Regions from separate parts of the Rhizobium sp. A22-96 genome, predicted to be linked through region 4. Evidence: predicted binding sites of a transcription regulator. Region 4 holds the regulator's gene; each other region holds the start of a gene.
What was found. The regulator PhoB, encoded in region 4, activates phosphate uptake and scavenging genes when phosphate is short. The targets are predictions, from matches to a motif close to TGTCATNNANCTGTCAT.

Region 1 (6,132 bases), 110 kb from region 4:
CAGCTTCTATTCGATCCATGAATTGATGCGCGAGACCATGCGCGGGGCCGGCGGTGTCGTCGAATCCGGCGAGCTGGTCATCCGCGAGGCCGGCCTTGATGGCCGCACGCCGGGCAAGGCGCTTTCCACCTCTCTCTTCAGCCGCTGGGTGCCGAAATGAATCAGGATTTCCGTAACGACGGCCCGCGCAGGGTCGGGCAGGTCAAGGAGGTCACCTCGCTTGCCAATCCGATCGTCAAGGACATCAAGGCGCTGACAGTCAAGAAATCGCGCGAGGAGAGCGGTGCTTTCCTGGCCGAAGGCCTGAAGCTGGTCATCGATGCCCTCGAGCTCGGTTGGACCATCCGCACGCTGGTCTACGCAAAGTCCGCGAAAGGCAAGCCTCTCGTCGAACAGGTGGCGGCAAAGACCGTGGCATCCGGCGGGCTGGTGCTGGAAGCGAGCGAAAAGGTCATTGCGTCGATCACCCGTCGCGACAATCCGCAGATGGTGGTCGGTGTCTTCGATCAGCGCTGGCGGCAGCTGAGGGACGTCAAGCCGCAAGTTGGCGAGACCTGGGTGGCGCTCGACCGCGTGCGCGATCCCGGCAACCTCGGCACCATCATCCGCACCGCCGATGCGGCCGGTGCCTCCGGTGTCATCCTCGTCGGCGAAACGACCGATCCGTTTTCGCTGGAAACCGTGCGCGCCACCATGGGCTCGGTCTTCGCGATGCCCGTCGTCAAGGCGACGCCTGAGGAGTTTCTGGCATGGAAGAAGAAGGCCGATGTCTCGGTCGTCGCCACCCATCTGGCCGGCGCGGTCGACTACCGGACCATCGATTACAAGAAGAAGCCCGTCGTCATTCTGATGGGCAACGAGCAATCCGGCCTGCCGGATGTCCTGGCGAAAGAGGCCGATGCGCTTGCCCGCATTCCGCAGGCCGGCCGTGCCGACAGTCTCAATCTGGCGGTTGCGACGGCGGTCATGCTGTTCGAAGCCCGCCGCCATATCCTGACCCTTAGCGAGAGCCGATGACCGAAAGCGAGACCAATCCACAGCCGCCTGTAAAGCCGGCGCTGTTTTCCCGGCCTTTGCCGATCCTGATCTTCATCGTCATCGCCGTCATCCTTGACCAGATCGTCAAGATCACGGTCGATCACTGGCTGCCGCTGCAGGAAATGGTTCCGGTCATTCCGATGCTGGCGCTCTATCGCACCTATAATCTCGGTGTTGCCTTCTCGATGCTGTCAGGCATGGACGGCTGGTTCATTGTCGGCATGCGGCTTGTGATCGTCGCCTTCGTGCTCTGGCTTTGGCGGCATACGCCCAATCATCGCTGGCTCGCCCATCTCGGCTTTGCCCTGATCATCGCCGGCGCTCTTGGAAACCTGATCGACCGCTTCCTCTACGGCCATGTGATCGACTATATCCTGTTCCATACGGAAACCTGGTCTTTCGCGGTGTTCAACCTGGCCGATAGTTTCATTACAGTCGGCGCGGCCTGCGTGATTCTCGACGAGCTTCTGATGCCGAAAAAGGCGAAAGCTTAAAATTCTAGCGAATCCCTGAAGGCATCGGGAACGTTGCCCATGCTAGCCAGATTGCATGAGCACGCTGGCAAATCTGCAGGAAAAGCTTGCCGCTGACATTACGCGCGGCCAAACCGGATCGATCGAAGGGCTGACCGGGAACGGGCCGCCCTTTGCCGAGCCGACCGAGACGCTGCAGGAAGCGGAGCGGCGCCTGACACCGTCGGCGCGTTGGCTGCAACGCCATTGGCTGAACGGCGGCGGTCTGATTGTCGGTATCATCTTGCTCGCGATCGGCTTTGCCGGAGGCCCGCTGACCCTGGCCGGCGTTCTGGCCCTCGTGGCGATTACCCTGATCGCTATCGGCGTCTTCAATATGTGGAAAGACGCGCACAAACCTGCCGCTGTCGCCGCCGATCTCAGCGAGAGCGAACATGACCGTCTTTGGGAGCGTAAGGAAAGCAACAGTCTGCTCGCCACCATTCATGATGCGCTCGGCGATATCACGGTCACCCGCAGCATCGATCGGCGGATTCTGGACGCCAACGCCACCTTCCGCAAGCTGACGGGCAAATCCAATCCCGAAGGTCTGACGCTGGAGGAGACCGGCCTGGTCTTCCGCGCCGTTACCGACGCAAAGCATCAGGATGCCGAGATATCGACGCCCGAGGGTCGTCGCATCTTTGCCTGGCATGATGTCATATTTCGCGATCCGTCGACGGGACAGTTGTGCATACAGAGTGTGGCGCGCGATGTGACGGAAGAACGCCAGACGACCCGCCTTCGCGAGGATGCGAGGCTGAAGGCCGAATATAACAGCGCCGCCAAGTCGCGGTTGCTGGCGACCGTCAGTCATGAAATCCGCACGCCCCTCTCGGGCATTCTGGGCATGAACCATCTGCTTGCCCAGACGCCGTTGACGCTGGAGCAGGCCAATTACCTGACGGGCATCCGCCAGTCGGGTCATGCGCTGGTGCAACTGGTCGAAGATCTGCTCGACTTTTCCACCATCGAGGTCGGTCGTTTCCAATTGCATCCCCGCAAGGAAGCTTTCCGGCCATTGCTGGAAGGCGTCGTCGAGATGCTTGCCCATCGCGCCCATGAAAAGGGCATCGAAATCGCCGCGACCGTTGCTGCCGATGTACCCGAGGCGATGGAGTTCGATCCGGCCCGACTGCGCCAGGTCTTGTTCAATGTCCTCGGCAATGCGGTGAAGTTCACCCAGACGGGCGGTGTGCTCGTGCGTGCCAGCCTGCAAGGGCGTAATCTCGCAATCTCGGTGCAGGATAGCGGCCCGGGTATGACGGAGGAGGAGCAGGCTCGTATTTTCGGAGAGTTCGAGCAGGCTGGCACCATCGTCGAGAGAAGCTCCGGCACCGGGCTCGGGCTTGCCATTTCGGCTCGTATCCTGCGCGAATTCGGCGGCGGACTGAATGTCGCCAGCGAACGCGGCAAAGGCAGCGAATTCACCGTCAGCTTCCCCATCGGGTTGGTTGCCGAAGAGGACGGAAACCTCAGGCGCGATGCCGTGCTCAAGGGGGCGCACGTCCTGCTGCTTGCCCCGGAGGGCGCGGCAAGCACCGCCATCGCGCAGACCATTCGCACGCTCGGCGGCCATTGCCGCCTGATCGGCGCCGACGATATCGATGTGCTGAAGCGGTCCTCTTCGACGCAGGAAGGCGGTGCCTGGACCGATCTCATCGTCGATCATCGCATGGCGCCCCTATATTTCAGGGAGGGCAACGAGCTCGCGATGCCGGCGCTGCGCAAGATTTTCCTCGTTAATCCCGAGGAGCGCAACACCCATCCGCTCGATCTCTTCGATGCCTGGCTCATTCGGCCGTTGCGCGAGCAATCGTTGATCGATGTGTTGAGCGGCCGCATGCGCGGCATGGAAAAGCGCGATGCCTTGATCGAAGCCGTGTCCGAGATCGGCATAACCACGCCTGAGGCTGAAGATCCCGCCCTCGAAATCCTGCTCGGCGAGGATGATCCGGTCAACGCCATGCTCATTCGCGCCATGCTTGCCAAGGCAGGCCACAGGGTCTGCCTGGTGGAGGATTTCGATGGTCTGCGTGCCCGCACGGAAAATGCCGAGCCGCGGCCTGATGTTATCGTCACCGACTTCAATATGCCCGGCGGTTCCGGTGCGGCCGTGCTGGCGCAGCTGCGCGCCCAGGAGCGTCGACAGGGATTGCCATCATTGCCGATCATCGTGCTGACGGCCGACAGCCGCGATGCGATCCGCCGCCAGGCCTTGCTTGCCGGCGCCGATGCCGTCATCGTCAAGCCCGTCGACCCCCAGCGATTGGTAACGACGGTGCAAAGCCTGTCGAAGCTGAGCTTCGAACGCGCATAGCCGGCTATTTCGTTTTCGAAGGAAGATTGCGGCCCGGATTCATCAATGCCCGATAGCAGGCATTGATGGTGCTCAACCACAGGCAATCGGTGCCGTTAAGTTGGGGACTGTGCGTTCATTCGAAAATTGCAACGGGCACGCTTCTTGCTTTTAGCAATGCTGCATGTCACTTTCCTGTCGCATGAATTTGGTTTATGGCGCTATATCGGCCCGCAGGGGGAGAATCGCCATGTCCATCGAAATTTTGAATCGCGAAGCTCAGGGCGAAATGGTTCAGTCTTCAAAGGCAACGGTCGCGCCGGTTGCCAGCGATGTGCTTGGACGCATCGGAAATCTAGAAACTCGCCTTGCCCGTACGGCGAGCGAGATCGATGCCGCTCAGGCTGTCCGCTATCGTGTTTTCGTCGAGGAGATGAAAGCGCAATTGCCGGCTGACGCCATGCGTCGTCAGCGCGATATCGACGGCTGGGATGCCATCTGCGACCATCTGCTCGTCCTTGACCGGTCGCTCGAAGGCGATCCGGAGGACCAGATCGTCGGCACCTATCGCCTGCTGCGGCAGGAAGTGGCCATGGCCAATGGCGGTTTCTATTCTTCCTCGGAATTCGATCTGGATGCGCTGCTTGCCCGTCATCCCGACAAGCGTTTCATGGAGCTTGGCCGTTCCTGCGTGCTGCCGGAATACCGCAACAAGCGCACGGTCGAGCTTCTGTGGCAGGGCAATTGGGCCTATGCGCTGAAGCACGGCATGGGCGCGATGATCGGTTGCGCCTCTTTCCCGGGCGTCCTTCCGGAACAGCATGCGCTGGCTCTGTCCTTCCTCTATCACAATGTCCTTGCCAAGGATGAGTGGACCGTCGGCGCCTTGCCGTCGCTTGCTCGCAACATGGACCTGATGCCGGTCGAAGCCGTCAATCCGAAGAAGGCGTTGATGGCGCTGCCGCCGCTGATCAAGGGCTATCTGCGCCTCGGCGCCATGGTCGGTTCGACAGCCGTCGTCGATCAGGCTTTCAACACGACCGATGTCCTCATCGTTCTGCCGATCGCCAGCATCTCCGACCGCTACGTCAATTATTACGGCGCGGACGCGGGTCGCTTCGCCAGCTAACGGATCTCAAGGGATCGCGAAAATATTGATCGCATCCGTGATGCCTCTCAAGGAGACTTGATGGGACTGCGGGCTCAAGCCGCGCGTGGTCAACAACTCGGCGGCGCGCGGATTGTCGATAACGGAGCTCGTGGCGAATATATCGCGTGATGTGGCGAGGTGCTGCACGCGCGAGGCGATGTTGACGGTTTGTCCGAAATAGTCCTGCCGCTCGTTCAGGCTCACTGCGATGCACGGACCTTCGTGAATGCCGATTTTCAGAAGAAGATCGTCGCTGCCGCGCTCTTTGTTGAGGCTGAGCATGGCCTCGCGCATCCGCATTGCTGCGATCAACGCCCTATCCGGTGTCGGGAAGGTGGCCATGACGGCATCGCCGATGGTCTTGACGACTGCGCCGGCTTCTGCCGCCACGATCTCATGCAGGATGCCGAAATGGGTCCTGACCAGATCGAAGGCAGCGAGATCACCGACCCTTTCGTACAGCTCCGTCGAGCCGCGCAGATCGGTGAAGAGAAAAGTGAGGCTGGTAATCTTCAGCCGCTGGTCGATATCGATCGTGTCCGTGCGATAGATGTCGCGGAACGTCTGGTTGGAGAGCAGACGCTTGGCGGTCAGGAACGGTCGGCGTTGGCCGAGCAGGGTGTGGAGAGCCTCGTTGGCCACGCAGATCGATGGCAGCACGCGAAGATCCGTGTGGTTCTCCATCATAATCCGCAGTGGGCCTGGTCGCATTTCGATCGCCTCGCTGTGTCGGTGCATGCGGTCGAAAACAAGCGAGAGAGTTTGCCTTTCCTTCGATGGTTCTCCCTTCACATCGAGGAATTGCGCGGCGTGCGTAACGGGCTCGAAGATGATGGTAAACTCCGCCGGCAACTGAAGCGATATGACGGCCTTCTCGCCGGGCGGCAGTTCCAGGGATTCCAGGACGAATTGATCGACCTTCTCTTCATAGCCCTCATCGGGAAGGTCGATACCCGAGCCCCAGTAGATCTGGCGGAAATATTCGAGAGGCGGCAGTTCATGCGGATTGTGAGCCTCGATGTGGCGTACGCGCGGACTGACGGTGAAAGTGACTTCGACCATCTCGTCGAGCGTTGGCTCGTAGCCGGCAGCGCAAAGCGTACAATTGTAGGTGTCGCTTTGCACTGTTTTCA
Region 2 (6,132 bases), on a different contig from region 4:
CTTGATGTTCATAATAACTCCAATCTTTCTTGATTGGGCCTGAGATTTCGCGCCGCCGAAGCGGCGTGCCCAACCCCATCCCGTTCATGTTCCCTATCAGTAGGTGCGAAGTAATAAGCCCCGCGAACTATTTCCTGAACCTGCTTCACTGATTTGGCAAGATACTAAGACTGGCGAACTATATGTGCGCTATCCGAAAAAAAAGTTTGTTGCAAAAATGACGCAATTCGCCGACTGAGCCGACTATGTGGCCATTTTGCGCCCAATTGGCGACACCGAAAACAAGGGCTGTCTTTGGGCTGCAAGTCCTGAACGGCGTCGCCGGAACGATGCCGGGGAGGGCGAGTCGGAGATGCGCGGCAATCGCATTGTGTCGTTTGCGTTCCGGATCGATCCGGCATGTGTTCAGGAGTGTTTATATCAGCGGCAACGAGAATGATGGAGCTGCTCTGATCTGCGCATCCGCATATCCGGCGCGAAACGATAGCAGTGCGCCCGATGAGACTACTGGGGGCGTAGTCTCATCGGGCGCGGGACTGTCCGGTTCAGGGGTGGCATCCAAACCGGTAGCAATGAAGCTAACATCTACCGTAGGTGTGTATAACCTACCTGAATGGGCTGGCACGAACGCGGCCCCGTTAGGAAACGGAGCTGCGCAATGGATACCGTTTCAAAATGGTTCGAAACGAGTTCGAATCCGTGTCTCACCGGATTGACTCACCACAAGGGAATGACGGCGGCAGTTAACGATGGCTTCCGACGAACGGTCTATCCTCCGAACCGCGCGACGCAACGACTTAGGTGGTCACTGCGCTTTCCCATCGCATATGGAGGATCGGGAAGGGACGGCCCTGGTCGTCAAGCTCCGAACGGCCCGTCACCTTGAACCCCAACCTTTCGTAAAAGCCCACCGCCGTCGGATTCTGCTCGTTGACATCGACGGTAACGACGTCTTTTCCTGTTCGGAAAGTGTCGAGAAGAAGACGTCCTAAGCCTGCGCCTCTGCTTTCCGCATGAACGAAAAGCGCGTCGATATGGTTTCCGGAGGTTCCCAGGAAGGCGTGGGATGTATCGTCACCATCGACAGCCACTGTGAATTCGGCATTCGACAGGTAATCCTCCAGCACCATCTTCCCGATCGCCTCCAGATCCGAGTCACTGAGAAAATGATGGGTGGCTTCGACGGCCGTCCGCCATACCTCATAGTTACGCGCTATGTCGGCCGGTTTGGCTTGTCGCAACTGGAACATGTCAGCCTCTCTCATGTCTTTTTATGATTCTCAGGTGCTCGTTTAGGATCTCCGTCGGAATGCGTAAAGACTGCTTGCGCGTGTGGTTCGTGTCACGGGGCCTTCATGAGGAGCCGCTAGACGGCAACTCATGACCCACGTTTCCGACAAGACCCAGCCCAAAATCGCCAAGTCGATCGTTGACCCTACTGCAAGGATCAGAGACTCGATCATAGGTGATCGTTGCGAGGTTCTCGCAGATACCTCTCTGCATTCTACGCAACTCGGCGATTTCTCTTATCTCGGGCCTCGTTGCACGGTTGCCGATGCCGAGATAGGGCGCTTCTGCGCCATTGCCGCCGAGGTGAGAATCGGTGCGCCCAATCATCCGATCGATCGTCCCTCAATGCATCGTTTCACCTATTGCCCGGAATATTATTCGGCAGACGCGACACGCGATCTTGCTTTCTTTGAAAAACGCCATGCCGACCGTGTGACTATCGGCCACGATGTTTGGATAGGGCATGGCGTGATCGTTCTGCCCGGTGTCACAGTTGGGAATGGAGCGGTACTGGCGGCCGGAGCCGTCGTTACCAAGGACGTCTCGCCCTATACGATCGTTGGAGGCGTCCCGGCTCGCTTGATCCGTGAGCGATTCAGTGCGTCCGTCGCGGCGAAGCTGAATGATATTGCGTGGTGGGATTGGCCGTTCGAAACCATAATGGAGCGTCTTGAAGACTTCCAATCCACCAACATCGAATCCTTCTGCGAACGCTGGTCGAAAATCGGCTGATCACCGAGATTGCGATCATGATTTCAAGATCTTTCGGAAGCCGTCGGCTCCAGCGACAAATCGGCCGCTATGTTAGATGCCCCCAAGTCGAGCGACATTCTCCGAATGTATAGAGCGAACAAATTGGCAAGTCTGAAAATACCGAAAAAATTCACTTTCTTACGCAATTATAGAGGGAGAGGAGAATCGGAGAGATCGCCAAAAGTGGTGGGAGACGAATGGAGGTCTCACTACTACAGACGAATTCACCTCAGTTCGCCGGCACGAAAAATGAGTAGATCAAGCAGATCGGCAAGGTCGTCTCTGTCGTCAAAATCGAGGCGTGCCTAGGTGCGATCATGCGTAATGCAGTCTCTAAACTGAAACAGCCGGCCACGCCAAAGTATTAGGAGGTAGCGGAATGGATCGTAGGTGGAATTTCATAACGCACAACCATCCGATGGGATGTATAGCCAGGTACTGACTATATCACCATGGCGAGAAGCGGGTTATTCGTGCGCGCCGCGATCACATTATTCTTCGGCACGCAGGCAAGCCGAATGCGCGGGCAAGTTCGCCCTCCTGGTTAGGCAATTCGTCAATAGAGCCGGATAGCGGAGAGCTTGTCGGCGCTATATAAAATACCGACAACAATCGGCCCTATTGGGCAACGACATGCAAAACGGAAGCTTCGAAGAGCTCTGCGACAGACTGGTGGGATGACATGGCGGTCGGGCAAAAGGCTAAGCTGAGGGAGAGCATCGTAGCCTACGCAAACCAGCGATCCTAATTCGCGCCGGCCACATCGAGGTCGAAAACACTCAAATATGAAACTCGAGCGCTCCCGCCCGTGTTTCGTGGTACTTATCCAGCTCAAATCGAGCTAATTGGGCGCAGTCGACGTTGGCGCAATGCTCTTGCTCCATCTCGACCCGAACGTTGATCGAGACCACCAACCGCAGGCCCTGTCGAACCGCTTCCGCAGAGACTTGGCTCAGGGTAGGAATTCCACCCAAACATTTGTCCATGATCTCCTCGACAAGCCGCTCGAACGCCATGTCACCTTTCACTTCCAAATTGCTGTTCCTCGTCTTTAGTTTCGACAGAAAATTCGGATTGCGAATTGCGATAGCCAATCCGACGGCATGGAGACCGAAGGACCGCGTCACCCAGTACTACCCCGACAGCGCTTTTGCCAAGGCTATAATGTGGCAACGCTCCGGCTTTTTGCTTCGCCGATAGGCAACGAGATCTGGGATCGTGGTGTGTTACCCGCAAGAGGATCGCTGCGTGGGCTTTTGCGAACCATTTAAATCAGATCGGGAAGAGGTGACACCTATCCGTCGGCGTTACTGCGTCGTTTCTCAATATTCGTTCCTTTCAAGAAGAACACGATGGCGGCGTATGTGCAAGGCAGGAAGACAAACATGAGTCGGGCGCGAAATTAACCTGCGACGCAATTGAGAATTGGCGATGCAACAAGCCCATACATCAAAACAAACTCGACACCTTTGGAACTTCAAGACGGCCTGTCGTCGGAATTTCGCCCACGTGGCCCAAAGGGTCAATCGTTGTTGGATCGCTTCAAAGTTTTCGAGACCACCACGAACCGGTTGATATTCTTATGACAACAGTATCGGGTGCCTACGTCCCCAAGAGGAACAAGACTGGCACTCCTGGTATCGGCTCGGCGGATCTGGGCAGATGCAATATGTCTAATGTTTAGCTTTGTTCATGCGGACTTGGAAAAGCAAGCGCAGAAAAATTGCGATTGCAGCTGCTTTGATCAGCTGTTGGCCGGGCCGCTATACAGTCCAGTGCTCCCAATGAGGCTTTATCAGTCGACAAAAGCACGATGCCTGCGCCTATATGTTCATTTGATATCAGTAAGCTTCTAGCAGCTAAAAGATCGTCAATCTCAGATGAGAATATAGCCTATTCACTGCTTCAGTAGCTGAGGTTTTGCCTGCATCAAGCACTATGTCTGGGCAATCCGGTATTTCAAATGCGCTATCTATACCTGTGAAGTTTTTGATCTCGCCGGCACGCGCACGGTCGTAAAGGCCCTTCGCGTCACGCGCTTCGCAGATTTCTAGCGACGTACTTACATATGTCTCGATAAAAATCACGTCACCTGCGATTTCTCGTGCTAATTTCCGCTCCTTTTGGAAAGGGGAAATCAAGGCCACGATTACAATGAGTCCGGCTTCAGCCATGAGGCGTGCCACCTCAGCGACTCTCCTCACATTCTCTGCACGTGATTCATCAGAAAAGTCTAAATCCTTGTTAAGGCCGTGTCGGACATTGTCTCCGTCCAAAATAAAAACATGCTTGCCCTCAGCAATAAGGCGCTTTTCAAGCAGATTGGCGATGGTGGACTTGCCCGCGCCCGAGAGCCCGGTGAGCCATATAATAGCGGGCTTCTGCCCTTTCATTTTCGCGCGAGTTTCTCTCGAAACTTCAAAGTCTTGATATGTAACGATTCTCGTCTCACAATTTCTATTAGTTTCTGCTTCAATTTCAAGCATTGTATTGGAAATTCGATTCATAGATGCAGATCTTCCAGGATCTCAATACGTTCTCATTTATGCATCAAAACATTCTCTTCTGAAAAAAACGAAATTGCTAACACTCAATTCCAGTGCTTAGTAGCACTACAGAGTCGCAAACACGCACGATTTTATCTCTCCTCCGTGGCGATGAGATTTTTTATGCGCCACCCTCAATTTCATTGAGAGGTAATCTTAGCTCCATCCAACTCGAAGATGCAAATGCTTTGTATACACTCAATCATCGCGATTGGCCGTTTGGCTGTAGCGCCTAATAACTTGCTTCATTGCTCCTAATCCGATGAAATCACCTGTCGGATTGAGCGCAAATGAGTCCTTGGTCGGACCGACATCACATGCATTGTTTGCCGATATCTTTTCCGTCAACTCGATCGTCTGTCCAATTATTTTCCGATGATCGTCTCCAGACTCTGCAAAAATCCTAAAGTCATGTAAGTCGCGTAGAAAATTTCCTCGCGGGCGATGAATGTTAGTGAATTGCGTTTGGTAGTGATGTAGAGGATTGATCTGCTACCATTGCATGCACTGAGATGAAACGAAAAATTGAACATTTCAAATATCGCGAACCCGTTTACTAATTTTAGCTCCCGTCGCAAACGCTAGCCGTCCTCACTTTTGTGAGTATGGGGCAGCCTACCTCTCGGTGGCAAATTTTTGATGATACGTCCGCCGGATATCGGGCAGTTAATCTGGAGTGAGATGATTGGCAACAATTAGCAAAATTATCCAACGCAACATGACGGCCCTTAGAGCTCGTGAAGTAGAAGTAAGTGAGCTTGTTGACGTTGAATGGTATTTCAATCGCTATCCTGACGTCCGAGCGTCAAAAATGGATCCGCGATATCATTACCTTCGATACGGTGGATTTGAGGGGCGCGATCCCCATCCCCTTTTTTCAACTTCCTTCTATGCAACGCGATATCCAGCGGTAACTAGTTCGGGAATGAATCCGCTAGTTCACTATCTTCGCATTGGTGCCGCATCAGGCTATGATCCGCATCCTATATTTTCGAGCATCTATGTCGCAACGCGGTTGGGCACCTGCAAGAATCCATTAATCTCATTCTTGGAAAGCAGCCGTAATGGGGCTTTGGTATCGCCTCATCCACTTTTCGACTCAGAGTGGTATGCGCGACGGTATGGAGCCGAGATCCCAAACGGCATGGATCCGCTGATTCACTTTATCTATTTCGGGGCAAGACTCGGATTCGACCCGCACCTCCTTTTCTCAACATCCTATTATCGGGCGCGTTACAGTGACATAGGGCCCGAGGTTAACCCGCTATCTCATTTTATTGCACAAGGCGCGTTGGAAGGACGGGACCCGCATCCGGCTTTTGATACCAACTGGTACCGAGCCCGGTATATGGGCGGATTACCTGCTACCGATAATCCCTTAGTACATTTTATTTCGGTGGGCAGTCTCGTTGATGCTGTTCCACATGTGCTCTTCCCCACCGAGCAATATCGACGCGAGATGGGTGAATCGATGCCAAAAGATGCGCATCCTCTAATGTATGCGCTTCAGCAAAAGCATTTGAAATTTGAAGTTCCAAAGCTC
Region 3 (6,132 bases), 380 kb from region 4:
TCGAAGGAACGCTTCAGGACCTGATTGAGCAGCCGGTTGGGCGTGATGTTGCGGGCCGCGAGGAAAGCGAGCGGGAAGGCCGCGAGCGAGCCGAGGAGCGTGCCGAGGAACGCCATGACGATGGTCTGGAACAGCTTGGTCCAGACATCGCCATGCTGCCATGCGCCATTGTTCCAGACATTATCGAACGCCAGTGACAGATTGGATTGCGCGGGATCGAGCCGCGGCCCGGAAACGATCAGGCCGATGACCTCGCCCGCCGGCTTGTCGAAGAAGGGCGAATGCGTGTCGAAGACGAAATTGGCCCAGCCGATGAACCGCTTGCGGATCTTCACGCGATCAGAGGAAATGCTGGCGTCCCCGGCAAAGCCGAGATTGACCAGGATATTGTCGTCATAGACCGTCATCCAGCTGGGAACAGGCTCAGAGCCGACAAGCTTCGGTGTGTCGCCGGTAATGTCGATCGGGATGGTGATGCCATGCGCCGTGACGATCGCCTGCGTCTTCGTCACCGTCACCATGCGGCTCGTGCCGCTGACGGAGACCGTCATGCTGCCATCGGGGTTGGTCTTCACCCAGTCCGGGTTCGGATTGTCGCCCAGCGGCGAGAAGCGCGGATATTTGATGCTGATCTTGTCGCCGGAGATGCGGAATTCCGGCTGAACATCATAGCTCACCCACTCGCTGAGATAGATGCCGACGCGCTCCCAATGCGCCTCAGCGATGACTTTCGGCAGATCGAAGAACCAGACGGCATAGAAGCCATAAAGGATGACGCCGATGAACATTATCAGCGCGCCGAAGCGATGGCGGAACGACCGGTGAAGAATCTCCGGGTAGCGCGCTTCGATTTCCTGCATACGGCCGGCGTCGATGACGGACATGGTCAACCTCAATGCTGCAAAAGAAAGGCATGCTCGCCGACGAGGCGGCGGCGGAGCCATGCGGAAAACTGGTCGACGGCGATGATGGTCACGAAGAGCAGCAGCACGAGCGCCACTGTCTTGGCGCCGAAGCCGCGCGAAATCGAGAGCTTCAGCTCCTCGCCGATGCCGCCGCCGCCGACGGCGCCGATGATGGTGGAGGCGCGAACGTTGATCTCGAGGCGCAAGAGCGCATAGGACATGAAGTTCGGCAGGACCTGCGGCAGGGCTGCGAAGCGGACGCGCTCGGTCCAGCTCGCGCCGACGGCGCGCATGCCCTCGTCGGGCTTCATGTCGATATTCTCGACGACTTCGTAGAACAGCTTGCCGAGCGCGCCGATCGTGTGCAGGCCGACGGCGATGATGGCGGCGATCGGTCCGATGGACAGGATCGCCGAAAACAGCCCGGCGATAACGATTTCCGGGAAGGCGCGCAGGAATTCCATGATGCGCTTCGTCACCAAGCGGACGGGATGGGACGGTGACATGTTGCGGGCGGCATAGAAGCTCATCGGCACCGCGAAGACGAAGCCGATGATGGTCGAGACCAGCGCCACATTGATGGTGATGATCATCAGCTCGAAATATTCAGGGATGTAGAAATCGCCCCAGACATAGACGCGGCCGAGCGGAAAGTTGAATTCCTCGCCGCCGGCGCCGTTTGCCCCGTTCGGGCTCGGCAGGTCGAAGAGCGCGCGATAGACGTCGCTCCAGTCCTTGGGGATAAGCCAGCTCAGGAAATCGAAGAGATGCGGCAGACGTTCGAAGAAATGGCCGGCATTGCTTTCGTCGGCAAAGCGCACGGAACTGACGAAGGCGACAAGCAGGATCACGAGGCCGATGCCGGTGTAGAGGCGCCGCTTGGCCACCATCTTGCTCCAGGCGTCGCCGATCTCCTTGGCGCTCTGCGGCGCGCTTTGCATGTTCGGGTGCGTATCGGCGATCGTCATGAATTCTGCCCTTGTGATAGCAAAAGGGCGGCCGTTGCCGGCCGCCCCGTCATTGGAATGCGGATCAACCGCCGATGGCAGCCTTACGAACGTCGATAACAGCGTTGTAGAAGTCCGGGGTCACCTTGACGTAGCCCTTGAAATCGCCGCCTTCGACAGCATTGAAGCACTTGGCGTCAGCCGTCGGGAGCTTCATGAAGAAGTCCGAAAGCTTTGCCTGCCATTCGGTGCCGAGAGCGTTGCGAACAACGAGCGGGCCGTTCGGGATGAGCGGCGAACGCCAGACTTCGACGAGCTTGTTCGGGTCGACTGCACCCTTGTCGACTTCCTTGCGGAAGGTACCGGAGGTGAAGCCGTCCTTGAAATCGCCAACGCCCGAGGAGTCGTCGACAGCAACGTCGACCTTGCCGTCATAAGCGGCGAGCAGGTTGTTCTCGTGGCCGCCGTTGAACTGGGTCGAGGCGAAGAACTTGTCGTTCGGAACGCCGGTGGTCTTCGGGATCTGCGTCAGCGGAACGAGGTAGCCCGAGGTGGAGTCCGGATCGGCATAGCCGAGCTTCTTGCCCTTGGCGTCCATGATGGTCTTGATGCCGGAGGACTTCAGAGCGAGGCCGATCGAGTAGTAGCCGGTCGAGCCGTCGGTCTGCTGGGTCGTCAGGATCGGGGTAACGGCCTTCGGGTCCTTGATGGCAACGGCTGCATAGCCGGAAGCACCGAGTTCTGCGAAGTCGAGCGTGCCGCCGAGAAGGCCCTGGATAACGCCGTCATAATCGGCGGCCGGGAACAGCGATACCTTCTCGAAACCGAATTCCTTCTTCAGGTGGTCGGCAAGGCAGGCATAGTTGCGCAGGCGGTCGGCTTCGTTTTCGCCGCCGAGAATGCCGACGCGGAATTCCTTGAGGTCTGCGGCGTTTGCAGCGCCGCCAGCGAGCGCGAGAAGCGCCGTGGCTGCGAGAAGAGTCTTCTTCAACATTGGGTTCGTCTCCTGATTAACCGGTGTCCCCGGATGCCTTCGGTCTAGAAGAATGTGCCCTTGACGCGGGCTGTCGATCCCGGTCCCTCTCAGAGACCGGCCAGTGCCAGCGGTTGCGGGCCGGCAGATTCGATGGCCGCTGCCTGTGCGGCCGGATCGGCTAAATTGATTGATGTCGACGTCATGGTTTCGTCGATCCCGGCACCATCCTTGTCGGTGCCGTAGATTTCCTTGACGGCCGCAGCCGTCAGTTCGGATGCCTTGCCGTCGAAGACGACTTTGCCGGCCGCCATGCCGATGATGCGTTCGCAATAGTTGCGGGCCGTATCCAGCGTATGCAGGTTGGTGATGACGGTGATGCCCTCGCGCTCGTTGATGTCGCGCAACGCGTCCATGACGATCTTGGCATTGAGCGGATCGAGCGAGGCGATCGGCTCGTCGGCGAGCATCATCTTCGGTTGCTGCATCAGGGCGCGGCAGATGGCGACGCGCTGCTGCTGGCCGCCGGAAAGCGTGCCGGCCATTTGCAGTGCCGTCTGCTCGATGCCGAGGCGTTCCAGCGCGGCGATGGCTTCGATGCGCTCTTCGCGGGTGAAGACCGACAGAAGGCTCATGATGGTCGAGCGCTGGTTGAGGCGGCCGAGCATGACGTTGGTCAGCACGTCGAGGCGCGGCACCAGGTTGAACTGCTGGAAGATCATGGCGCAGTCGCGCTGCCAGCTGCGCAGCGCGCGGCCTCTGAGCTTCGAGACTTCGACGCCGGAGAAATGGATGGAGCCGGAGCTCGGATCGGCCAGGCGGTTGATCATGCGCAGCAGGGTCGACTTGCCGGCACCGGAGCGGCCGATAACGCCGACCATCTGTCCCTGCGGTATGTCCAAAGTCACGGAATCGACAGCGAGCTTGTTGCCAAACCGGCGCGAGACGTTCCTGAGTTCGAACATAGTGCTTCCCTTTCGCGGCTGCCGGGCTGCAAAAATTTCAGCGGTACCGGTGCTAAGAATGGGCGCATGACCCTGCCTCGAAAGGAGTTTCGAGGGGGTTGGCGCCAACCACAAGGCAACCGATTAGTCCCGCTTCATGAAGCTCCAATGTCAGTTTTATGTAAGTGCTGTTACAATTCTCGCCGATTTTGCAATATTAGCCGGCTGAGAGCTTTGCTTGTCTTTAGCCGTCAAATAAGCCCGTCGGCAAACCATCCATACTGAGGACATTCTTCTCGCGCCGGTATTCCTCAATACCGTCCGGACCTTTGGCTTTGGCCCATTGATCGAGGCTCGGTCTTTCGCCCTCATAGGAAAACAGCGGCACGCCGAAACCGCATGATGTCTGCACGAGATCGATGTCCAGCCACACGATCTGCCGAGCGCCGAGCGGCTCGTCTCCGGCATAATGTGCGTGCAGCAATTCGCGGTATTCGGGGAGTGGTCGATGGATAATCCTGCCGCGACCATAGAGGCGCAGGATCATCGGCGGCCCCTGCATTGCGCAGAACATGATGGTCAGCCGGCCATCGGCCTTCATATGGGCGGAGGTTTCGTTGCCGCTGCCGGTGCGGTCGAGATAGATGGCCGTGTTCGGCGAGATGATGCGCAGGCATAGCGTCTCGCGCGGCGAGACATTGACCCGCGAATTGGCAGCCGCGGATGCCGTGAAGAAGATGTGTTGCCGCGCGATGAAATCGCGCAGCCGGTCGTCGATGCTGGAAAACTGCTTTGCCATGAAGAGGCCTCCCCTAAACTCGGGCTCGACAGATAGCCTGAGGCTGTGACGCCTGCCGGCCCCGTGCAAGCCCGGTCAGGGCGAAAACCGTCCTTAGGCGTCGTAACGATCCAGAAAATCCTCGGCCGAAAGGGCGCGGAAGTCGGCCAGCGCCGTGCGCAGGCGATCATGATCCCAATCCCACCAGGCGAGCTTGTCCATACGTGCGCCGACCTCGGGAGTGAAACGCTCGCGGATCAGCTTGGCCGGAACGCCGCCGACGATCGCATAGGGAGCGACATCCTTGGAGACGACTGCACCCGCGCCGATGACGGCCCCGTTGCCGACCGTGACACCCGGAAGCACGGTCGCCCCGTGGCCGATCCAGACGTCATGGCCGATGACGACCCGGTTCTCGCGACGCCAGGTGAAGAAGTCGGTCTCCATATCGGCGTCCGGCCAGTAGTCGGCGGCGCGATAGGTGAAATGGTGAAGCGTCGCGCGCCATGTTGGATGGTTGGTGGCGTTGATGCGAACGGCAGCGGCGATGTTGACGAACTTGCCGATGGTCGCACACCAGACCGCGCCGTCCTGCATGATGTAGGAATAATCGCCGATCTCGGTTTCGTCGATGCGGCAGCGGTCGGACACCTCGGTGTAGCGGCCGAGCGTCGAATTGTTGACGCTGGCCGTCGGGCTGATGAAGGGCGTCTCGCCCAGCTTGCGGCTCATGCGGCTGCCTTTCTCGGCGAGAATTGTGAGACGTCGAGAATGCGGCTGCCAACGGCTTCGCGCACTTCCTCGTCATGGAAGATGCCGAGAAGGGCAACGCCCGCCTGCTTTTTCTGCTCGATCATGTCGACGACGACGGCGCGGTTGCGGGCGTCGAGCGAGGCTGTCGGCTCGTCGAGGAGCAGGATGGCGTGGTCGGTGATGAAGCCGCGCGCGATGTTGACGCGCTGCTGCTCGCCGCCGGAGAAAGTGGCAGGCGGCAGTTGCCAAAGCTCCTGCGGAAGGTTCAGCTGCGCAAGCAGGCCGGCTGCCTTTTCGCGGGCATCGGCTGCCGCCACGCCGCGAGCGAGCAGCGGCTCGGCGACGACATCTATGGCGGCGACGCGCGGCACGGTGCGCAGGAACTGGCTGACATAGCCCATGGTCTGCCGGCGCACTTCAAGCACGGTGCGCGGATCGGCGGTGGCGAGATCGACGATCTTACCCTTGTGCGTGACGAGGATCTGGCCGTTGTCGACGGCGTAATTGCCATAGATCATCTTCAGCAGCGAGCTCTTGCCGATGCCCGACGGGCCGCCGAGCACGACGCATTCGCCGGATGCGACCGAGAAGGAGACATCGGCGACGACGGGCAGACGCAGGCCATCACGCAGATGCATGGTGAAGCTTTTGAAGACTTCGGAAACGACGAGTGGGGTTGCCATGATATTTCCTCAGACCTGCAGGATCGAAGAGACGAGCAGTTGCGTATAGGGTTCGCGCGGATCGTCGAGCACGCGGTCGGTCAGACCATGCTCGATGACGTATCCGTCCTTCATCACCATCATGCGGTGCGACAGAAGCCGGGCGACGG
Region 4 (6,132 bases):
GGCTCGGAACCAAGGGGTACCGCCATGTTCATGCGATAGCCGAAACGCGCGGCGCCTTCGATCAGCGAATGCAGCACATTGTTGCCGTCGCCGGTCCAGGCAACGGTCTTGCCCTTGATCGGACCGCGATGTTCCTCGAAGGTCATGATATCGGCCATGATCTGGCAGGGATGCGTATCGTCGGTCAGCGCATTGATGACGGGAACCGTCGCATGCTCCGCCAGCTCCAGCAGGCGCGAATGATCGGTCGTGCGGATCATGATCGCATCGACATAGCGCGACAATACTTTCGCGGTGTCACCGATCGTCTCGGCGCGGCCGAGCTGCATCTCGGTTCCCGACAGGAACAGCGTCTCGCCGCCGAGCTGGCGCATGCCGACGTCGAAGGATACGCGTGTGCGGGTGGAAGGCTTCTCGAAGATCATCGCAAGCATCTTGCCGGCGAGCGGCTTGTCGGCCGTGCCGGCCTTCAGTGCCTGCTTTCGCACGATCGCATCATCGATGATGTTGCGCAGATCGGCGGCTGCTACGGCCGAGAGGTCGAGAAAGTGTTTCGGAGAAGCCATGTCCTTACCTGTACTCCAGAAAAAACAATAACGCCCGCGTGGGGCACGAACGCCCCGACTGCGGGCGCTGAATTCAAGCCGATTTCTTGACGCGAACGGCGCGCGCGCGCTCTGCGGCGCGCTCGATACGGGCAAGGCCTTCGCGCGCTTCCTCGGCGGTGACGATCAGCGGCGGCAACAGACGGATGACATTATCGCCAGCCGGGACACCAAGCAGATGTTCGGCGCGGATCGCCTGCAAGAGGTCCGCCTGCGGGATAGCCGCCTTGATGCCAAGCATGAGGCCTTCGCCACGAATATCCTCGATGATATCCGGGAAGCGATCCTTGAGCGAGGCGAGGCCCTGGCGGAAGACCAGTGCGATATCGCGCACATGTTCCAGGAAACCATCGGCCAGCACGATATCAAGCACCGCATTGCCGACTGCCATGGCCAGCGGATTGCCGCCATAGGTCGATCCGTGCGTGCCGGCCTTCATGCCGGAAGCCGCTTCGGCCGTTGCCAGGCATGCGCCGAGCGGAAAGCCGCCGCCGATACCCTTTGCGACCGCCATGATATCGGGCTTGATACCAGCCCATTCGTGGGCAAAGAGCTTGCCGGTACGACCAACGCCGGACTGCACCTCGTCGAGAACCAGCAGCAGGCCGTGCTCGTCGCAGATCTGGCGGAGACCACGCAGGAATTCATTGGTCGCCGGGCGGATACCACCCTCGCCCTGCACCGGCTCTATCAGGATAGCGCCCGTCGCCTCGGTAATGGCTGCGCGCACGGCATCGAGATCACCGAACGGTACCTGATCGAAGCCGGGAGCCTTCGGACCGAAGCCTTCGATATACTTTTCCTGGCCGCCGGCCGCGATCGTCGCGATGGTACGGCCATGGAAGGCACCTTCGAAGGTGATGATATGAAACTTCTCAGGATGCCCCTTGGCGAACTGATAGCGCCGCGCCGTCTTGATGGCGCATTCCAACGCTTCGGCACCCGAATTCGTAAAGAACACCTTGTCGGCGAAAGTGGCTTCCGTCAGCCGCTTCGACAGCTTTTCCTGACCAGGCACCTCGTAGAGGTTGGACAGATGCCAAACCTTGTCAGCCTGCGCCTTCAGCTCGGCGACAAGATGGGGATGAGCATGACCGAGCGAATTGACCGCCACGCCGGCTGCAAAATCGAGATAGCGTTCACCGCTTTCAGTGATCAACCATACGCCTTCGCCTCGCTCGAACCGCAGCGGAGCTCGCATGTAGGTATCATAAAGCGGCGCGGTCTCGGCCATGGCCATATCTCCTCGATCACAACTTTAAGGACCAATCGCTTCGTTTTTACGAAAGGGGTCCGAAAAAATCAAAAATGCCGCCTTGCGGCGGCCCGGTCACTATTGTTGTTTTGCACCGCGATGTCAACAAAACTGGCGCTTTAGCAGGTGCGAGAAAGTGCTTGCGCGCAAAAGGGATACGTTCGGTGCCGCATATTGCAGAAATGCCACGCCCGGACAGCAAGTTGGGGAAAACCTCGAAATCGATTCCTCAAGATTCCCGCGACTCTTGTCACGGAGTCTGCCTCACACTAGGTTAAAAACCAATTGCTAGACTGCATGCGGCGGAACTAGTCACCACAATTTTAGAGCGTTTCGTGCCTCGATCCCCATGCGAGGCAATGGTGAGGGATTCTGCCATCGGAAACGCGACAGCGGAGACAGGGCATGAATTGGACAGACGAACGCGTCGAGAAGCTGAAAAAGCTATGGTCCGAAGGGTTGAGCGCCAGCCAGATCGCGGCACAGCTCGGTGGCGTCAGCCGTAACGCCGTTATCGGCAAGGTGCATCGCTTGAACCTTCCCGGTCGAGCGAAGGCCGGCGGCACGACGGCGGCAGCTCGCACGCCGAAGCGCAACGCCACGGCACCGCGGGCTTCGAACTATCAGGCGCGCGTCGCAACCCGCACGGTTACCCGCCAGCAGGGCGCAACCATGTTGAAGGAAGAGATCGAGATCGATACGGTCAACGAGATCCAGTATCGTCCGGCCGCCAATGTGGTCGTTCCGATCTCCCGGCGTCTCGGCCTGACGGAACTGACGGAGCGCACCTGCAAGTGGCCGGTCGGCGATCCCCTGAAGGACGATTTCCACTTCTGCGGCAACGAGAGCCCGGATTCATCGCCCTACTGCACCTACCATCAGCGCCTGGCCTACCAGCCGGTGCATGAACGGCGCAGGCCAGCTCAGCCGCGCGGCTGAGACACTTCATCACTGAGATAAAGAAACGGGCCCTTTGGGGCCCGTTTTCTGTTTCCGCCGCGACTGCATAATTTCTTAAATCGGAACCGATTTAAGGGAAAATTATGCAGAATTCTAAGATGTTACAGCGACCTTAACGCGTCTTGAAAGACGCGTGGCGCTGTAATGTTGAGTGCCTGATCGGGTATTCCCGCTCAGGCCTCCATGGAGTAGCCCGCGCCGCGAACGGTGCGGATGACATCCTGCATATTGGAGAAGTTGAGCGCCTTGCGCAGGCGACCGACATGCACGTCGACCGTGCGTTCGTCGACATAGATATCATGCCCCCACACGCCGTCGAGCAGTTGCGAACGCGAGAAGACGCGGCCCGGCGAGGACATCAGGAATTCCAGAAGACGGAATTCGGTCGGTCCCAGCCGCACTTCGCGGCTCTTGCGGTGAACGCGGTGCGTCTCGCGGTCCAGCTCGATATCGCCACAACGCAACACCGTGGAGAGAACCTCCGGACGGGCGCGCCGCAGCATCGCCTTGACGCGAGCCATCAGCTCGGGTGTCGAGAACGGCTTGACGACGTAATCGTCCGCGCCAGTGGAAAGACCGCGCACGCGCTCGCTTTCCTCGCCGCGGGCCGTCAGCATGATGATCGGCAGGCGCTCCGTCTCCGGCCGCATGCGCAGCCGGCGGCAGAGCTCGATGCCGGATACACCGGGGAGCATCCAGTCGAGGATCAGAAGATCGGGAATGCGCTCCTGGAGACGCAACTCGGCTTCATCGCCTCTGAGGATCGTGTCGACCTCGAAGCCTTCGGCCTCGAGATTGTAGCGCAGCAGAACGCTGAGCGCTTCCTCGTCTTCTACAACAGCAACTCTCGGAACCATGCGCCTATGGTCTCCTTTCTTCGCTTTCGGATTATTCCGTCACTGCGCCGACGGTATTGGCGGTATCGTCCTTCGGGCGCTCGCCTTCGGGCTGAGCACCCGTCGCCATGTAATAGATCGTCTCGGCGATGTTGGTGGCATGGTCGCCGATGCGCTCGATGTTCTTGGCGCAGAAGAGAAGATGCGTGCAGGTGGTGATGTTGCGCGGATCTTCCATCATGTAGGTCAGCATCTCGCGGAAGAGCGAGGTGTACATCGCGTCGATTTCCTCGTCGCGTTCGCGGATCGACACGGCCTTGTCCGGCGAGCGGGTGGCGTAGACGTCGAGGACTTCCTTGAGCTGGCTCAGCGCCAATTCGGAAAGGTGCTCGATGCCACGAGCCAGGCGACGCGGAACGCCCGTACCCTGCACGGCGATGACGCGCTTGGCGGTGTTCTTGCCGAGGTCGCCGACGCGCTCCAGATCGGAAGCGATACGGATCGAACCCATGATCTCGCGCAGGTCGGCAGCCATCGGCTGACGACGGGCGATGGTGACGATGGCCTTGTCGCCGACTTCGCGCTCGGCATGATCGAGGATTACGTCGTCGGAGATGACCTTCTGCGCAAGACCAGTGTCGCTCTGGACCAGCGCCCGAACGCTGTCGCTGACCATTTGCTCGGCCAGGCCGCCCATTTCCGCAATACGGCGCGTCAGGAACTTCAGGTCTTCGTCATAGGCAGAGAGAATGTGAGTGGAGACCATTTTTCTATCCTCAAGGTGAACTGTGTGAAAGGAGCCGCGCGCACGGCATCATCAACCAAAACGGCCCATGATGTAATCCTGCGTGCGGAAATCGTCGGGATTGGTGAACATCTTATCGGTATCGTTCTCCTCGACCAGATGGCCGAGATGAAACATTGCGGTACGTTGCGACACGCGGGCTGCCTGCTGCATGGAATGCGTGACGATGACGATGGTGAAGTTTTCGCGCAGCTCGTGGATCAGATCCTCGACCTTGGCGGTGGCAATGGGATCGAGCGCCGAACAGGGCTCGTCCATCAGAATGACCTCCGGGCTGACCGCGACGGCACGGGCGATGCACAGGCGCTGCTGCTGACCGCCCGAGAGGCTCGTGCCGGCATCATGCAGCCGATCCTTCACCTCACCCCACAGACCGGCCTTCTGCAGGCTGGTTTCGACGATATGCTCGAGATCGGCTTTCGAGCGATGCAGACCATGGATGCGGGGGCCATAGGCTACGTTCTCATAGATCGACTTCGGGAACGGATTGGGCTTCTGGAAGACCATGCCGACCCGCGCGCGCAGCTCCACAACATCAATGTTGTTGTCGTAGACATCCTGATCGTCGAGCGTGATCTTGCCGGTGACGCGGCAGGTCTCGATCGTATCGTTCATGCGATTGAGGCAACGCAGGAAGGTGGATTTGCCGCAGCCCGAAGGACCGATCAACGCCGTAACCGTATTGGCGCGGATGTTCAGGTTGACGTCGAAGAGCGCACGCTTGTCGCCGTAGAAGACGGACACGTCCTGGCCGATCATCTTGTAGGGGATCGTCGTCATCTTCCTGGCCAATGCTCTTTCACTTGCGGCTTCCGTCATCATGTTCATTGGATCGCCCTCCCCTACCAGCGCCGTTCGAAGCGGCGGCGCAGCAGGATCACGCCGATATTCATCGCAACGAGGAAGAAGAGCAGGACGATGATCGCCCCGGAGGTTCGTTCGACGAACGCCCGTTCGGCTTCACTCGCCCACATGTAGATCTGCACCGGCAGCGCCGTCGAAGGATCGAGCGGCGATGCCGGGTAGTTGGCAACGAAGGCGACCATGCCGATCAGGAGCAGCGGCGCCGTCTCGCCGAGTGCATGCGCCAGTCCGAGGATGGTGCCCGTCAATATGCCGGGCATGGCGAGCGGCAGGACGTGATGGAAGACCATCTGCATGCGCGAGGCACCGAGGCCAAGCGCAGCGCTGCGGATCGAGGGCGGCACCGCTCGCAATGCCGAACGTGTGGCGATGATGATCATCGGCAACGTCATCAGGCTCAGCACTAGGCCGCCAACCAGCGAGGCCGAGCGCGGCAGGCCCATCATGTTGATGAAGACCGAAAGCCCGAGCAATCCGTAAACGATCGAGGGCACGGCCGCCAGATTGTTGATGTTGACCTCAATGAGGTCCGTCAGCCGGTTCTTCGGCGCGAATTCCTCCAGATAGATCGACGCAGCGACGCCAACGGGAAGCGCCAGAACCAGCACGGTCAGCATCAGATAGAGCGAGCCGATCAGTGCGACGCCGAGACCGGCAGCCTCAGGGCGGCTTGAGTTGCCCGACACAAACAGGCCGCTGTTGAAGGCTTCGTGCAGAGCGCCGCTCGCCGTCAGCTGCTTCATCCAGCCGAGCTGCCGGTCCGACACCTTGCGATCCTTCTCATCAACCGTCAGATCGATCTGTCCC

Region 1: the regulator PhoB is predicted to act here: its motif matches at 4,035-4,051, upstream of olsB (l-ornithine N(alpha)-acyltransferase).
Region 2: the regulator PhoB is predicted to act here: its motif matches at 1,341-1,357, upstream of ACQZ6F_RS16640 (DapH/DapD/GlmU-related protein).
Region 3: the regulator PhoB is predicted to act here: its motif matches at 3,927-3,943, upstream of phnC (phosphonate ABC transporter ATP-binding protein).

The regions. Positions count from the first base shown of each region.
Region 1 is NZ_JBNWDQ010000005.1:308,964-315,095, forward strand. It holds gene ACQZ6F_RS23050 (class I SAM-dependent methyltransferase) at 1-160, shown strand, start outside; gene ACQZ6F_RS23055 (TrmH family RNA methyltransferase) at 157-1,017, shown strand; gene lspA (signal peptidase II) at 1,014-1,532, shown strand; gene ACQZ6F_RS23065 (ATP-binding response regulator) at 1,588-3,870, shown strand; gene olsB (l-ornithine N(alpha)-acyltransferase) at 4,100-4,978, shown strand; gene ACQZ6F_RS23075 (DUF5939 domain-containing protein) at 4,985-6,132, opposite strand, start outside.
Region 2 is NZ_JBNWDQ010000003.1:783,563-789,694, forward strand. It holds gene ACQZ6F_RS16630 (porin) at 1-12, opposite strand, end outside; gene ACQZ6F_RS16635 (acetyltransferase) at 798-1,250, opposite strand; gene ACQZ6F_RS16640 (DapH/DapD/GlmU-related protein) at 1,381-2,022, shown strand; gene ACQZ6F_RS16645 (hypothetical protein) at 2,823-3,077, opposite strand; gene cysC (adenylyl-sulfate kinase) at 3,903-4,550, opposite strand; gene ACQZ6F_RS16655 (hypothetical protein) at 5,275-6,132, shown strand, end outside.
Region 3 is NZ_JBNWDQ010000005.1:40,933-47,064, forward strand. It holds gene phnE (phosphonate ABC transporter, permease protein PhnE) at 1-884, opposite strand, end outside; gene phnE (phosphonate ABC transporter, permease protein PhnE) at 893-1,873, opposite strand; gene phnD (phosphonate ABC transporter substrate-binding protein) at 1,938-2,846, opposite strand; gene phnC (phosphonate ABC transporter ATP-binding protein) at 2,936-3,790, opposite strand; gene ACQZ6F_RS21675 (pyridoxamine 5'-phosphate oxidase family protein) at 4,014-4,568, opposite strand; gene ACQZ6F_RS21680 (DapH/DapD/GlmU-related protein) at 4,662-5,279, opposite strand; gene phnL (phosphonate C-P lyase system protein PhnL) at 5,276-5,983, opposite strand; gene phnK (phosphonate C-P lyase system protein PhnK) at 5,993-6,132, opposite strand, start outside.
Region 4 is NZ_JBNWDQ010000005.1:418,651-424,782, reverse strand. It holds gene argF (ornithine carbamoyltransferase) at 1-566, opposite strand, end outside; gene ACQZ6F_RS23610 (aspartate aminotransferase family protein) at 640-1,839, opposite strand; gene ACQZ6F_RS23605 (GcrA family cell cycle regulator) at 2,266-2,799, shown strand; gene phoB (phosphate regulon transcriptional regulator PhoB) at 2,994-3,677, opposite strand; gene phoU (phosphate signaling complex protein PhoU) at 3,709-4,422, opposite strand; gene pstB (phosphate ABC transporter ATP-binding protein PstB) at 4,474-5,289, opposite strand; gene pstA (phosphate ABC transporter permease PstA) at 5,304-6,132, opposite strand, start outside.